DNA from 2 places in the Paenibacillus sp. J31R30 genome. Region 2 is predicted to be linked to the other one. Evidence: a T-box and tRNA genes for the amino acid it is inferred to sense, from the RefSeq annotation. Region 2 holds a T-box; the other holds one or more tRNA genes.
What was found. The T-box of region 2 lies ahead of ileS (isoleucine--tRNA ligase). A T-box ahead of a tRNA ligase gene usually reads a tRNA of that ligase, here a tRNA-Ile.
Positions count from the first base shown of each region.

Region 1: it has a tRNA-Ile gene. The T-box ahead of ileS (isoleucine--tRNA ligase) is inferred to sense a tRNA for this amino acid. The anticodon was not compared.

Region 1 covers NZ_JCAUAV010000001.1:1,061,471-1,069,113, reverse strand. The annotation lists gene AC58QO_RS03915 (hypothetical protein) at 1-854, opposite strand, end outside; gene AC58QO_RS03910 (hypothetical protein) at 1,014-1,616, shown strand; tRNA gene AC58QO_RS03905 (tRNA-Ile) at 1,740-1,813, opposite strand; tRNA gene AC58QO_RS03900 (tRNA-Met) at 1,824-1,900, opposite strand; gene AC58QO_RS03895 (hypothetical protein) at 1,989-2,156, opposite strand; gene AC58QO_RS03890 (dipeptidase) at 2,381-3,775, shown strand; gene AC58QO_RS03885 (GNAT family N-acetyltransferase) at 3,800-4,303, shown strand; gene AC58QO_RS03880 (RidA family protein) at 4,517-4,903, opposite strand; gene dapA (4-hydroxy-tetrahydrodipicolinate synthase) at 4,922-5,806, opposite strand; gene AC58QO_RS03870 (LysR family transcriptional regulator) at 5,919-6,803, shown strand; gene pyrE (orotate phosphoribosyltransferase) at 7,038-7,643, opposite strand, start outside.
Region 2 covers NZ_JCAUAV010000007.1:22,634-30,276, forward strand. The annotation lists gene AC58QO_RS21930 (MerR family transcriptional regulator) at 1-246, opposite strand, end outside; gene AC58QO_RS21935 (MBL fold metallo-hydrolase) at 431-1,297, shown strand; gene AC58QO_RS21940 (phosphotransferase) at 1,429-2,301, shown strand; gene AC58QO_RS21945 (MerR family transcriptional regulator) at 2,577-3,623, shown strand; gene AC58QO_RS21950 (class I SAM-dependent methyltransferase) at 3,702-4,388, shown strand; gene AC58QO_RS21955 (Dph6-related ATP pyrophosphatase) at 4,423-5,115, opposite strand; T-box leader at 5,290-5,546, shown strand; gene ileS (isoleucine--tRNA ligase) at 5,628-7,643, shown strand, end outside.

The sequences.
Region 1 (7,643 bases), on a different contig from region 2:
GCATAATTAACCTTCTCAACATTTTTGCCTGATAGGTCAGGCATAACAATCTTCGTATTGCCAATCTCTGAAAGCTTGACAATCACATTTAAGTTTAAGTCATGCTGAACGCCATTTTTATCTTTTCCTGACAGTGTGATATCACCTGTCACATTTTCTAAATAACCTGCTTTATTTTCAACAGCCGTCCCTACAACCTTTTTCACAAAAATATCGCTCTCTATTTCAGGTAAATCCCGCTCACTGCCAAGCATCTGCTTGATTCCATAGGAAGTGACAGCATTCACAAGAGCAGGTACTTGTGTCTCGGACAAGCTTCCCGAATACTCTTTCCCGCCATCAGTACCTTCCTCAACTTGCACATAATCTTTCAGAGAGCCAACCACAGCATCAACGATTTTTTCAATCTCCGATGCTCCTTTTTCATCAAAAGGGTTTCTGAACTCAGCTTGATTTCCACGGTTCATATGAGCCGGATATTCCGATATGTAATATGTATTATCCATACCGTTTTTATTAATGGATTGCTTCTTATCGGAATACGAATAATTGGTGGTTGTTTCACCCTTGGCGTTTTTACTCGTCTCGGTGTCCTCAGATACCTGGTTGACCGTATCCAATTTCTTGAACGAGGAAGATTGAAGCAAGGTTTGATTATTATCCTTCAATGAATACAACGTCTCGACCGTGTAGTTTTTCATATCCTTTTCCATAAGTGTTGCCGTGTTTTTAACTGAATCTTTTAACCGGTCATATCCAGATCCAAGCAGCGCATCAGCGAAAGCGGTAGATACAAATAAACAAGCTCCAATCGTAAATGAAAGTACAGTAACTGATTTTTTGCTAAGTTTCATCTCTCTTCTCCTTTAAAAATAATTTGCGGGAAACGTTTCCTTACTAGTTATTTTATTATACGCTTATTGAATCCATCTAAATGGATTATTAACAAAGTATTAACTCTTTCCCGGGACTGCGAAAATCACAAAATTTAATTGTTAGGAGACTGATTACTGATGAATGATTTTATTAAACTGTCTAAAGCTGCTGTCTTTGGTGCTGCCAATGGCGTCATGTTCATGACTTTTTTTGGCGCGCTTTGGGCTTCCATTGGTATTGTTGGTTCCAATGAACTTGGAGCACCGTGGCCACTTGTTCTTTCAGCTATTGTGACAATCATCTTGCTGTTCGGGGCTATTTCGTTATTTAGTAAATCTCGCAGCATGAACGATGCTCGTACACCGGAAGAAAAGGTACATTGGAAACGGACAAATCGAAAATTTGGTATGATCTTTGGTCTAGAAGGACTTGCGATCTTCGTTGCAAGTATGATTTGTAATTCACTCGATCATTTTGAAGTCTTTTTCCCAATCATGGCGATCATTGTTGGTATTCACTTTATCCCTTTAGCTCAATTGTTTCGAGCAAAATTTTATTATGGTACGGGTGCAGTGCTCTGTATATTAGGCATCATATCTTTATTTTTACCACTCAACGCCACAATCGGCAATGTATCATTGATTCCGAGATCTATATTTATTGGCTTTGGCTCATCTTTAACGTTATGGGTGACAGGTTTGAGAATCTGGGTTGTTATACTTAGACAATTGAAACAATAATAAAAAAGTAGTATGCACAAACGAACACAAGCCCCTCATTTCCATCAACACTGATGAGAATGAGGGGCTTGTTATGTCCTTAAAATAAATAAAAACCCTTATCTACCAAGGGTTTCCGTGCTATGGGCCCAGAGGGACTCGAACCCCCGACCAATCGGTTATGAGCCGACCGCTCTAACCAACTGAGCTATAGGCCCTAATGAAATTTGGTTGCGGGGGCAGGATTTGAACCTGCGGCCTTCGGGTTATGAGCCCGACGAGCTACCGAGCTGCTCCACCCCGCGTCATGAGTACCGCTCAACAGCGACAAAAATAAATATACACTAACGGCGCAGGCTTAGTCAAGCGTTAATTTATACATATTCAGCTAATCTACGTGTTATACCTGACGCCAAAGCGCCCTTTTTTCGATTTATAAACCTCAACTTCCTGCGGGCACTCATACCCATAGATCCACCAATCTTCTTCCATTCGTTTCGCTAAACAGCCTGCTTGAAACTTGGAATCGTATAATTTCGCCCAATAGATCCAGTTCATCATTATCACTCCAATATAGTCTGATCGTTACCTCTAGCTTATCCATAATTAGGTTCACTTATTAGCAACATTCGTTCATCCTTAACCGACTAATCGAAAGAACAAATCTTTTTTGACCATATGACAAATAAAATGTGACGGTTTACAGGAATAGCAGGAATTTCCCTGTTTTTGGGGAAGTTAAGTGATGTAGACTATTTGGCAGCAGAAAAAAGGAGAATACAACCATGATTGAAACAATCAAAAGCTATCTACAAACGCACAGGGATGAACACATAGAGGAACTCTTGGCGTTTTTGCGAATTCCAAGCATTAGTGCCGTAGCCCAGCACCAACCGGATATGATCAGATGCGCTGAATGGACCGCTCAGTCTTTGAAACAGGCCGGACTCGAAAATATTGAAATTATGCCAACGAAAGGTCACCCCGTGGTTTACGCAGACTGGTTACATGCGCCAGGCAAACCGACGGTTCTGATATATGGTCATTATGATGTGCAGCCCGCTGAGCCATTAGAGCTGTGGGAAACGCCTCCTTTTGAGCCGATTATTCGTGATAACAAGCTGTTCGGTCGTGGCAGTACGGATGACAAGGGCCAGTTATTGCTGTATGTAAAAGTTGTTGAAGCCTTCCTCCAAACACACGGGTCACTTCCCGTTAATGTGAAATTCTGCATCGAAGGTGAAGAAGAAATTGCGAGTAAAAACCTCCCTGCTTTTGTTGAAGCTCATGCAGCTAAATTGCAGGCCGATTCCATCGTACTATCTGACACGCAAATGCACGGTCCTGGCAAGCCAGCACTTATGTATGGACTTCGTGGCTTAGCTGGATTCGAAATCACCATCGATGGCGCTAATAGTGATCTCCATTCGGGACTTTTCGGCGGTGCGGTGCAGAACCCGATTCACGCGTTGTCCAAGCTGCTAAGCTCCTTTCATGATGAAGAGGGTCGCGTAGCGGTAAAAGGCTTTTATGACCGTGTCATTGCCCTTTCGGACAAAGAGCGAGAAGCGTTTAAAAAGGTTGAACCCGACGAGAACAAAGTTCGCACGAATTTGAACGTTACGGATCTATACGGAGAGAAAGGCTTCTCCTTCTATGAGCAAACGACTTCCCGACCTACACTCGAAATCACATCAGTAAGCGGCGGCTTTCAAGGCGAGGGGATCAAACCGATCATTCCGAATCGTGCTATAGCGAAAATTGCCTGTCGCCTAGTCGCTGCACAGATCCCTGAGGAAATCATGGATTTGGTCGAAGCCCATATTCATGCACAGTCACTTCCAGGCGTGTCCATTGCGTTGGACCGACAATTGCGAGGCAATCCTTTTATCACGCCGATTGATGAGCCTGTTATGGTTGCGGCAGCGGAAGCTTACGAGGAAACGTTCGGTGAATGGCCGGTATACACGCGCAGCGGTGGGTCTATTCCGATTGTTGAAGTATTAGGTCGTGTGTTGGATGCACCTGTGGTGCTAATGGGCTTTGGATTACCAGGGGAGAACCTTCACGCACCGAATGAGCATTTCCATTTGATGAATTGGGATAATGGTACAGAGACCATCAGCCGATATTGGTTGAAGCTTGCTGCGCTATCTGAGCGTAAAACAGAATCTAACTAACCTAGAGCAAAAGGAGTTATTTCTATGGGGAAGCACTTACATATCCGCGACGCGCAATTGGCAGATTTGGCTGAAATCGTACGCATCTACAACTCAACAATCGCAGGACGCATGGTTACTGCTGATACGGAACCCGTCACAACTGAATCACGTGAGCGCTGGTTTCATGAACATTCGGCCGATTTCCGCCCACTATGGGTACTTGAGAATGAGAGCGGCATCTGTGGTTGGCTAAGCTTCCAGTCCTTCTACGGGCGGCCTGCCTATAACGCAACTGCCGAAGTCAGTATTTACGTGGATGAAGCTTATCGCGGTCAAGGCATTGGACGCTACTTGATGGAACAAGCTATTGCCGCTAGTCCAGGGCTTGGTCTGAAGTCGTTGTTAGGCTTTATTTTCGGCCACAACGAGCCGAGTCTGCAGCTATTCCGCAAATTTGGCTTCACCAATTGGGCGCATCTGCCTGGCGTAGCCGAGTTGGACGGCGTTGAGCGTGATTTGATTATTTTGGGCAAACGCGTAAGCTAATTGTTGACTGCAGCTAACGGACTCAGATGATCTGATAGCTGAAAAAAAAGACCTGCATAATCGTCTAACGGACACAGAGACCGCTATTGGCTCAAAAAGAGGAGATTCGATTCCCCTAATGAGGCAATAGTGACTCTAGTGTCCGTTAGATTTCTACATAGACGATTACAGCCAGTATAGTGACGCGTATGTCCGTTAGACGTTAATCGTAAACTATCCTGTAATCACAGCCTCAACCTCGATCTCAATCAGCAATTGCGGGTCAATCAGCGCCTTTACCTCAACCATCGTCGCCACAGGCTGCACATCTCGGAAATACTCCCCATGCGCCCGACCAAACTCTTCCCACAATGAAATATCAGTCACATACATGCGGGTTCGAATTACATCACCTATCTGAGAACCAAGTTCTTGAAGCGCCTGCTCAATCGTTTGAAGAATGAATCGAGCTTGTTCGTAGGCATCGCCTACTCCAACAACCTCGCCATCCTTCATCGCCGTCGTTCCCGCTACCTCGATGCAATCACCGACACGAATGGCTCGGCAATAACCGACCACCGGCTCCCAAGGTGAGCCTGTAAACACTCTCGTTCGATTCATTACACGCGACAACTCCTTTTATAAATAAGCTGCTAATTTCGCTTGTAAGCCTTCCGTCACTGGTAGAAGCGGCAAACGCAATGCACCAGAAGCAATGACGCCTTGTTGATGAAGCAGCCATTTGATCGGAGCTGGATTCGGCTCTTCAAAAAGCAAACGAACAAGCGGTAACAGCTCCTCAAATTCTTCACGGCTTTGCTGATAAGCCCCATCAAAGTAACTCCGGATAAACGCTACAAAACGCTCCGTCTCCACATTCGCTGAAGCACTCATCACACCTTTGGCCCCTGCCTGCAACGCTGCATACAGCAACGTGTCTTCACCGCAGAGAACAGGTTTTGAGCCAAGTCGCGTCAACTCCGTCACCAGCCTCGTGTTCGGAGTGCTGTCTTTCATGCCAATGATACCGTCGATGTCGAGAATCGTACGCACCGTATCGAGCGTAAGCGTCATGCCTGTACGATGCGGGACATCATACAATATCACGGGTACCCCGACTCGCGCTACACGGCGGAAATGTTCGATTATCCCTTGCTGGCTTGGCCGGTTGTAATATGGAACTACAACAAGCGCAGCCTCTGCTCCCAGCTCTCCTGCTTGCTCAGTTTTCCTAACCGTCGATAAGGTATCATTAGTCCCTGTTCCTACAATCAACGGAACCTGAACATGCGCTGCGTCTCGAGCGGCTTGTGCTGCAGCGAATAAGACCCCTAGCTCGTCTTTCGTAATGGTTGGCGATTCCCCTGTTGTCCCATTGACAACCAACCCATCTATTTCATCTTGAAACAAGTTATAAGCTTGATTATAAAAGGATGCTGCATCCACTTCAAATTCCTCATCAAAAGGGGTAATAATCGGTACATAAATCCCCTGTAGGTCTTGTTCTTTTAGCAAAATGACCATCTCCCTGCCTCGTTTGTTTGTACATTTACTTTAGCATGGAACTTATCATCACAGTTAGCTATAATAAATGATAGAACTCATCAAATAAATTGATATTAAAGCGAGGCTACATATGGATCTGACGTATTTCCGCACCTTTCGAGAAGTTGCCCGCAGGAAAAGCTTCACACGTGCCGCTGAGGAATTGGGCTATGCCCAATCAAGTATAACCATGCAGATTCAAAAGCTGGAACGTGAGTACGGTGTTCCCCTTTTCGAACGGTACGGGCGACAGTTACGTCTTACGCCACCTGGAGAAAGCTTGCTTGTATTAACGCAGCAAATGTTGGAGCTGTATGATCAATCCAAAGAAATGATCGCCCATCAAGTAAGCGGTACCTTGACAATCGGTACAATTAACTCCTTGGCAGCCTACTATTTACCCCCTTTTCTCCATGAATTAAAGCAACTATATCCTGGGCTTAATATCCAACTTTTCCCTGATAGTGAAACCTCCATCCTTAACAAGGTAAAAGAAGGTGATTATGATATTGGACTTCTATTGGATCAATATCCAGCAGATCCCACACTCGCATGTACACGTGTAAGAGAAGAACAACTTGTCTTCATAGCACCACTGAACCACCCATTAGCTCAGCAAAGCCATATTCAGCTCGCCGACTTAGGAAACACGGAATTCATCGTTACGGAGGAAGGCTGTATCTATCGCGGGAAGTTTGAAAGGCTGCTGAAGGACAATGCCGTCGCCTTACAAATCGGCTTCGAGTTGGGCAATGTAGAAACGATTAAACATTGTGTAATGAGCGGTTTAGGCATCGCTTTGCTGCCTCGTATTACAGTAGCTAGCGAAATCGCTCAAGGTAAACTCGTACAGCTCCCATTTACACATACACAGCTTTCTATAGACTTACAGCTGGTGCTTCATCCGAAAAAGTGGATGTCCCAACCGCTCCAAACTTTCATTCAATTGCTCACCAAGCAACAACCGGTGAATTGAAAAAAAAGAAGCTCACCTTTGTGAAAAGGTAGAGCTTCTTCTTATTTTAGACGCGAATATCAAGATTAGCACCCAAATGCGGCGCCGCTGGAGCGGTAACCTGCGCTTGGTTCTTCGCGAAATCTTGTATCAATGTAGTAGCTAAGCTTGCTTGCAGGATGAACCAAGTACTCTTTTAGTATAGAGGAATCCTACACATTTCGTCAATTATCGCCAATCTGAACTGGCAGCCAATTATACGCCGTATGCAGAAGGATTGACTCTCCATGAACGCAAGAGTTCCATATCCGCCTGTTGGATCTTCCCTTTTTCCAACGCAACCTCAAGCAAGGTCGAGTAGTTAGAAAGGGTGTGCAGTGGCATTTCTGCCGCCGCGAATGCATCTGTTGCTTTATCCAGCTGATAGGAGAAAATCGCTAGTACGCCTAGTGCTTCAGCTCCCGCATCTTTAACGGCTACTGCCGCTTTCAGCGAGCTTCCACCTGTGGAAATCAAGTCTTCGATGACGATGACTTTTTGACCTGGTTTCACAGAACCTTCAATCAGGTTCTCTTTGCCATGTCCTTTCGCTTTATCGCGAATGTAGATCATTGGAAGCCCTAGCTTCTGAGCAACCCAAGCTGCGTGAGGAATACCTGCCGTAGCTGTTCCTGCTACAACTTCAGTTTCAGGGAATTTCTCCTTGATCAATGCAACGAAGCCATCGGCAATCGCTTCACGGATCGCAGGGTGTGACATCGTCAAACGATTATCACAATAAATTGGTGATTTCAGTCCGGATGTCCATGTAAAAGGTTGCTGTGGTCGAAGAGCCACCGCTTCAATATCTAGTAACGACGC
Region 2 (7,643 bases):
GACGATCTCCAGTGGACTGAATTGCTCGCCAGTTAATACGGACTTCACTTCATCCAGCGATAAGCCGAGCTCTTTTAACGATAAAATTTGCTGCAGCCGCGACAGATCCGCTTGGTTGTACAGCCTGTGACCCGAATCGGAATGCGCCGAAGGTGAGAACAAGTCAATTTGGTCGTAAAACCGCAATGTACGTACCGTAAGTCCCGTAAGCTTAGCAAGCTCTCCCACTTTCCAAAGTTGCTTCATGATCATCTCCTTTTTGCTGCGCGAGCTGTTTACCGGTAACTATACTATAAAACATGACGTAACGTCAGGTTCAAGTAGTTAGGTCATTTTTTTATTGTGTCAAAGAACCATTTATCGGAAAGGATTTCGTTGATAGGTGTGGAACCCTCTAGTTATGACTAATTGAGAGTGGGAGTGTAGCCGCATGGCAAGAGAACGTTTAAGACCTATTTACAACGCTGGTGAATCGCTGCTGAAGGATATTCAAAGAACGAATGTTCCTGAAGGCGCGGCAGCAATATGGAGTTTGGGTCAGGCCGGAGTACTGATCAAAGGCGGCAGTTCTGACGAAATCATTTGTGTAGACCCGTACTTAAGTTATTCTATTGAATTGGAAAATCCAGATACCGAATTTAAGCGGGAAATTCCCCCTCCACTCTCTCCACAGGAGCTGGACGTAGACACGGTATTGATCACGCATTTTCATGGCGATCACTTGGATTTGACTACGATAAGAGGTGTTTCACAGGCTCATCCGGAGACGGATTTCGTCGTTCCAGCGTCACATGTGTATATGCTGCAAGACATTGAGCTGGACGTGCGCCGCATCATACCTGCCAAGCAGGAGCAAGTGATTTCCAAAAAGGGAGTAACCATTACGCCAGTAGCGGGAGCGCACACAGCGTATGAGACGGATCAGCATGGTAATCAGTATTATTTGGGTTATTTTATTGAAATCAACGGAGTGCGAATTTTCCATACAGGAGATACCATTGTCAAGCCGGAGCTAATCGAGCAGGCCAAGAAATTCCAGCCTCACATATCGCTGCTGCCGATTAACGGAGGGGATTATGCGCGAACCTCAAGGGGGATTGTGGGCAACATGAACTTCCGTGAAGCGGCGGACTTCGGCGTTGAGATCGGTACGGATCTTCTCGTTCCTATCCATTTCGATATGTTCTCCAATAATACTGATAATCCGTCCTACTTTGTCGATTATTTGTTTCACACGTATCCTGCGCAAAAATTTCATATGATGACGGCTGGAGAGCGATTGATCTATTTTAAATGATAGGCAAGATTAGTAAGTAGATTAAAACAAAACTTTATCTTGTATACCCTCCAAAACCACCCTATTATGTAAGGGGATGAAATAGTAAAAATTTACATTCCATTTAATTGTGGGCCAAGGGGAAATGAATCATGTTAGAAAAAGCGGATGTTAACAGTATCATCAATACTCTTCATGAAGAAGGCATAATTGATAACAAGGTAATTGCAACTCATACTAAGACCGGATCAACGGATGGTATTGTTTATTTTCTTTCAGAGCATGAAGAACCAAACTACGTTCTGAAAATTGACCATCCACTTCAAATCGCTTTGACCGAACAATTTCTAAGAACTTATCGGCATTTGAAACTTTTGCCCAAAATTCTCTATACTGATCCTGAAAAAGGGTACATCGTGTATACCTACATTGCAGGTACAACTCATTATAATCGTGGATTAAAAATAAATTGGCTGACCATCTTGGTGAAAGAACTTTTCAATCATTACGAAAAATATGTACGAACGGACCAATGGGGAAGGCTTGGATCTCCGATTCAATCTTGGCGTGAATGGAACTACCGTAGTTTGGTGGATACGAGAAATGATTGGGGAGGCCTTTTATCCATTGAGGATTACAATAGAGTGGAGTCAATATGTCAGAACATATCGGAGAACGAAGATCAAAAAGTAAGATATATGCTACATGGGGATACGGGTGTGCATAATTTTGTTTTTGATGAACGCTCAGTAGTTGGCGTTATCGATCCATCACCGATGATTGGTCCTATGCTGTATGATTTCACTTATGCTTTTTGCTCTTCTCCAGATGATTTGAACCTAGAAACTTTACAAGCAGCCTTTGATTTACTCCAACATGAGCCGATTGAAAAATCCAGGTTGATAGAAGAAGTCATCTTTCAACTGTATTGTCGAATTGGCATCTGTATACGATTGCATCCGCATGATTTAGAGGATTACTTAAAAGCTTGGGAATATTGGAAGTCGGTGCAACGGAACCACTAATGTGAATGCGGCAGTCCAAGATGATGGGATGGCTCAAATTTGGCCGAAGAGGGAGGTCTCCGACAAAAAGGTATCGGGGATAACAGAGGAAGAAATACGAGCCTGGTACGTCCCAGCAGCTGCTCGTTCAATCACATCGGGAGCATTAGCTGAAGAACAAATTGCAAGACTTATCTCAATGATTCGAGAAAAACTAAGTATTTCCTAATAGTAATCCCTATTTACTTTTACCTTAGGTTAAGGTTTATTTAACGAGGGAGGATTGATTACACGTAATGAAAATCAAAGATTTAGCAGCAAAACTGAACATTTCTCCAAGAGCAATTCGCTTTTATGAAGAAAAGGGGCTTATCTCTCCAAACAAACAAGAACACAATTTATATAGAACATTTACTGAAAAAGAAGTATGGCGTTTACAAACAATTATTTCGCTTAGAGAAGCTGGAATGTCCATTGAAGATATTAAAAAAGCATTACCAAAAGTTCAAGACGAAGATAAGGAACAACTTAAATATTATTTAGAGATACAACGTTCTGTCATCTTTTCGCAATGGCTGGAGTTAAAACAAATTATTGAAACAACGGATACGATGATTGACCTTTTAACACATAGAAACGAACTTCCTTTAGATGATATTTTTTTACTTGCTGAGGGGTCAAAAAGACTTAGGGAAATCAGGAAAACTTGGAGTGATAAGTGGAATTTCGATGATCAAGCAAGTACCCATGACGAACGTGTATTTAATAATGAGAACGAATATAAGGACTATGAGGAAGCCCTCGATATAACTTTGAAATGGGTTGCGCCAAAGGTTGGAGAAAGAGGGTTAGACATTGGTACAGGAACTGGTAATTTAGCAGGAAAGTTTCTGGACAAGGGAATACAAATGGCTGGTATTGACCAATCGATAGAAATGTTGAAACAATGCCAACTTAAGCATCCACAAATGGATCTTAAACTCGGTAATTTTCTTGCTATTCCTTACTTGGATGGGCAATTTGATTTTATTGTGACAAGCTTTGCTTTACACCATATATCAGATGATCAAAAGATATTGGCTCTTGACGAAATGCGTCGTGTATTAAAGCCACACGGAAGAATCTGTATTACGGATCTGATGTTCGAAAATGAAGCCCAGAAAGAACTGTATCTAACAGATTTGAGCCAACAAGGGAAAACAGATGTCATCCAAAGTATTCAAAATGATTATTACGCAATAACGTCCACATTACTGAATTGGTTTGACGAAAACGCTTATATCACTAAACATAGACAACTAAACGACTTGCTTTATATTGTTTATGCAGTTCCAATTAGATAAATAAACTGTCTTGACCTTCTCCTTACGTCAACCCTTACGATAATAAGGTAAACACGATCTTAAGGAGGAAATTCAAGAATGCCCAACCATGAAGACATATATCAAACGCAGGCCGAAACGTATGAACTTCTCATTTCGAAACAACCAAGTCTATATGAGGTAATCGAAACAATTAGGCCAGTTGAAGGTTTAGACATAGTAGATATGGGAGCAGGTTCAGGAAGACTTACATGTATGTTAGCCCCAAAAGCTAAATCAATGTTGGCACTCGACGAGTCAGAAGCAATGTTGAAAGTAACGGCAAATAAACTGCAAAAAGCTGGATTACAAAATTGGCGTACACAAGTTGCTGACCATAGAAATCTCCCTGTTGAAGATAAAAGTGTAGATTTAATCGTTTCTGGTTGGAGTATATGTTATTTAGGTAGTACTAACGTTCAAAATTGGAAAGAAAATATCCATCAAGTCATGATGGATATTAAACGTGTTCTTCGACCTGGCGGTAGTGTCATTATTTTTGAAAATTTCGGAACAGGTTCAGAAATACCCAATCCTCCAAGTTTTTTAAAAGGATATTTTGAACTACTTGAAAGTGAATATGGTTTTTCTCATACATGGATACGAACAGATTATGATTTTGATAGCATGGATGAAGCTGAAAGACTTACAAGGTTTTTCTTTGGAGATCATTTAGCTGACAAAGTTATTAAAGAACAAATGACTCATTTACCTGAGTGTGCCGGAGTTTGGTGGCTAAACGTATAAAGCCTTAATTAGGGGTGATAATCACTTCACACAGTTAAATGCCGAGTAGCTCTAGAGGTAAAAAGGCATAATCTCCGTTCTTAACAATGCTGCCTCTGCGAACGGGAATACGATGTTTGAAGATGGGGCCATCGATGACTGTTGTATGGAACTCGCCGCCTTCTCCGCACGGGTCAATACCACGAGCTTGTAGTTCTTTTACGTAGTCGAGAGTTAACGTTCGGCCCAGATCTTCTTCCCGCATCCCTAACGATAAATTTACTGTGACGAGGATAGATACAAATCCTAGATCTATAAACTCTGTGATAGCTTCAACATGGTCCATTTCCCATAGCGGCATGCCAAGCTTTAAGCCGGTAGCTTGGGTAACCTTGTCATGCCAGCAGCCAACAACTGGCATATCCAAGTCTCCTGTAACTAATACTTCTGCGCCTTGACGTTTCGCTTCTTCCAAAAGGCCCATAAACACGTTTTCGTAGTCATCCCAACTTGCAGCCGCCGTATAAACGGATAAGCCGATAGATTCGGCTTGGGCGCGGATCAGCTCAGGAGGCATTCCGTGGGATCTAGAACGTTTCCCTTCTTCCTCCAGCATGACGATGAGTCCGATTGGTTCTCCAACCTTCATTGATTTATAAAGTGCCAGGACGCTATCCTTTCCCCCGCTAAAAGAAGCTATAAATTTTTGCCCGTGAGCGCCATTTTTCCAGTTTACAATGCTGTTCATTCCTATCGTTCTCCTTTGTTTTTAAGCTCTAATAATTATATCATGACTTGCTTTGGAATAATTCTCGATCTCCGCTCTCAACGTAGGGGCTACGATAGCTAATTACTGTATAGGTTCCAACCGATATTGACATTTATTGATTTTGATGTAAGATTGAATTAACTGAATGTTCGAATAAATTCATTGACGAGAAAGAGTACACTAAGCCCTTGTTCCACAGAGAGTTGGCACACGCTGAAAGCCAACGTTCAAGCCTTAGTCGAAAATCCTCTCCGAGAAGGAAAGCTGAAGTAGTTCAGTAAGCTGACCCGGGATCCAGCCGTTACAATGGACGCGTATGATGGTACGTAGTGAGAGGTGTCGTAGGATTATGTTTTTCATAATCTGTGCGGAACTAGGGTGGTATCGCGAGATGAAATCTCGTCCCTTATGGGGCGGGATTTTTTTGCGTTTTGGGGGTGGTTCCGTCAATGAATGAACTTCAAGTTGTATCCAGAGAGAGGATGGGAAGTATGAGAAAAGTTGATGTGAAAGAATTGGCAAGGGCCCGCGACCTTCGTGTGCTTGAACAGTGGAAACAGAACGATACATTCAGAAAATCGATTGAAAACCGGGAGAGTAAACCGAATTTTGTGTTCTACGAAGGACCTCCGACTGCGAATGGGGAGCCACATATCGGGCACGTACTTGGGCGTGTTATCAAGGACTTCATTGGCCGTTACAAAACGATGTCCGGTTACCGCGTCGTCCGCAAAGCGGGCTGGGATACGCATGGTCTTCCTGTCGAGCTAGGTGTGGAGAAAAGATTAGGTATTTCCGGCAAACAGGAAATCGAGACATACGGAGTCGCCGAATTCGTGGAGAAGTGCAAAAGCAGTGTGTTCGAATATGAGAAACAGTGGCGTGAAATGACCGAAGCGATCGCCTACTGGACAGACATGGAGAACCCGTATGTGACGCTGACGAACGCGTATATCGAGAGTGTATGGCACATTTTAGCCACGATTCATCGAAAAGGGCTGCTGTATAAAGGACATCGCGTAAGCCCGTATTGCCCTGATTGTCAGACAACGCTTAGCTCTCACGAAGTTGCGCAAGGTTATGAAGATGTCAAAGATTTGAGTGCCACCGTGAAATTTACTAGCACGAATAGTCGAGAGCATTTTCTGGCATGGACGACAACGCCTTGGACGTTGCCTGCCAACGTCGCTTTGGCTGTTAATAAAGATTTGGATTATGCCAAAGTTAAGCAGAATGGTGACGTATATATCGTGGCCAGCAATCTAGTTAAAAAGGTCATGAAAGAGAACTATGAGATCCTATCCACGCATAAAGGTTCTGAGTTTGTAGGCACTACGTATGTGGCGCCATTTGGCTATATGCGTGTGAATAAAGGGCATATCGTTGTAGACGCGGACTATGTCAGCGACACCAGCGGAACTGGCATCGTCCACATTGCGCCAGCTCATGGAGAGGATGACTATCGCACCGTTCGGCAGCACGAATTGGATTTCGTGAATGTCGTGAACATGGCTGGTCGATATACCGATCAGATCACAGATTTTGCAGGAAGGTTTGTGAAAGATTGCGACATCGATATTGTTAAAAACTTGTCTGAGCGTCATCTATTGTTTTCCAAAGAACGTTATGAACATAGCTATCCATTCTGCTGGCGCTGTAAATCACCGCTTCTCTATTACGCGACGGAGAGTTGGTTCATCCAAACGACAGCCATCAAGGAGCAGTTGATCGAGAACAATCGTCAGATCTCCTGGTATCCATCACATCTTCGTGAAGGACGATTTGGAAAATTTCTGGAAGAACTCGTCGATTGGAATATCAGTCGGAATCGCTACTGGGGGACGCCGCTAAATGTGTGGGTTTGCCAAGATTGTTCAGCGGAATATGCACCGGGCAGCCATCAGGATATGCGTGATCGGTCCATCGATCCCATTGAGGAAAGTCTTGAGCTGCATAAGCCCTACGTGGATGATGTGAAGCTTCGGTGCTCTTGCGGCGGTACTATGGATAGAACTTCAGAAGTGATTGACGTCTGGTTCGATAGCGGGTCCATGCCTTTTGCTCAGTATCATCAGCCTTTTGAAAATATAGAGCAATTCCACGAACAGTATCCTGCTGATATGATCTGCGAGGGGATTGATCAAACGAGAGGTTGGTTTTTCAGCTTACTGGCTGTCTCCACACTATATAATGGGAAAGCTCCCTATAAGGCCGTCCTATCAACAGGTCATGTACTGGATGAGAATGGTCAAAAGATGTCCAAGAGCAAGGGCAACGGTATTGATCCTTGGGAAATCATTAACGAATTTGGAGCCGATGCTTTCCGATGGGCATTGTTATCCGACAGCGCACCCTGGAATAGTAAACGGTTCTCAAAGCAAATCGTAGCCGAAGCGAAATCAAAAGTCATCGATACGATCACGAACACACATGCTTTCTATACGTTGTACGCGATGATTGATCGATATAAACCCGAAGAACATCCGCGGCAGATCTCTGTAAATGTA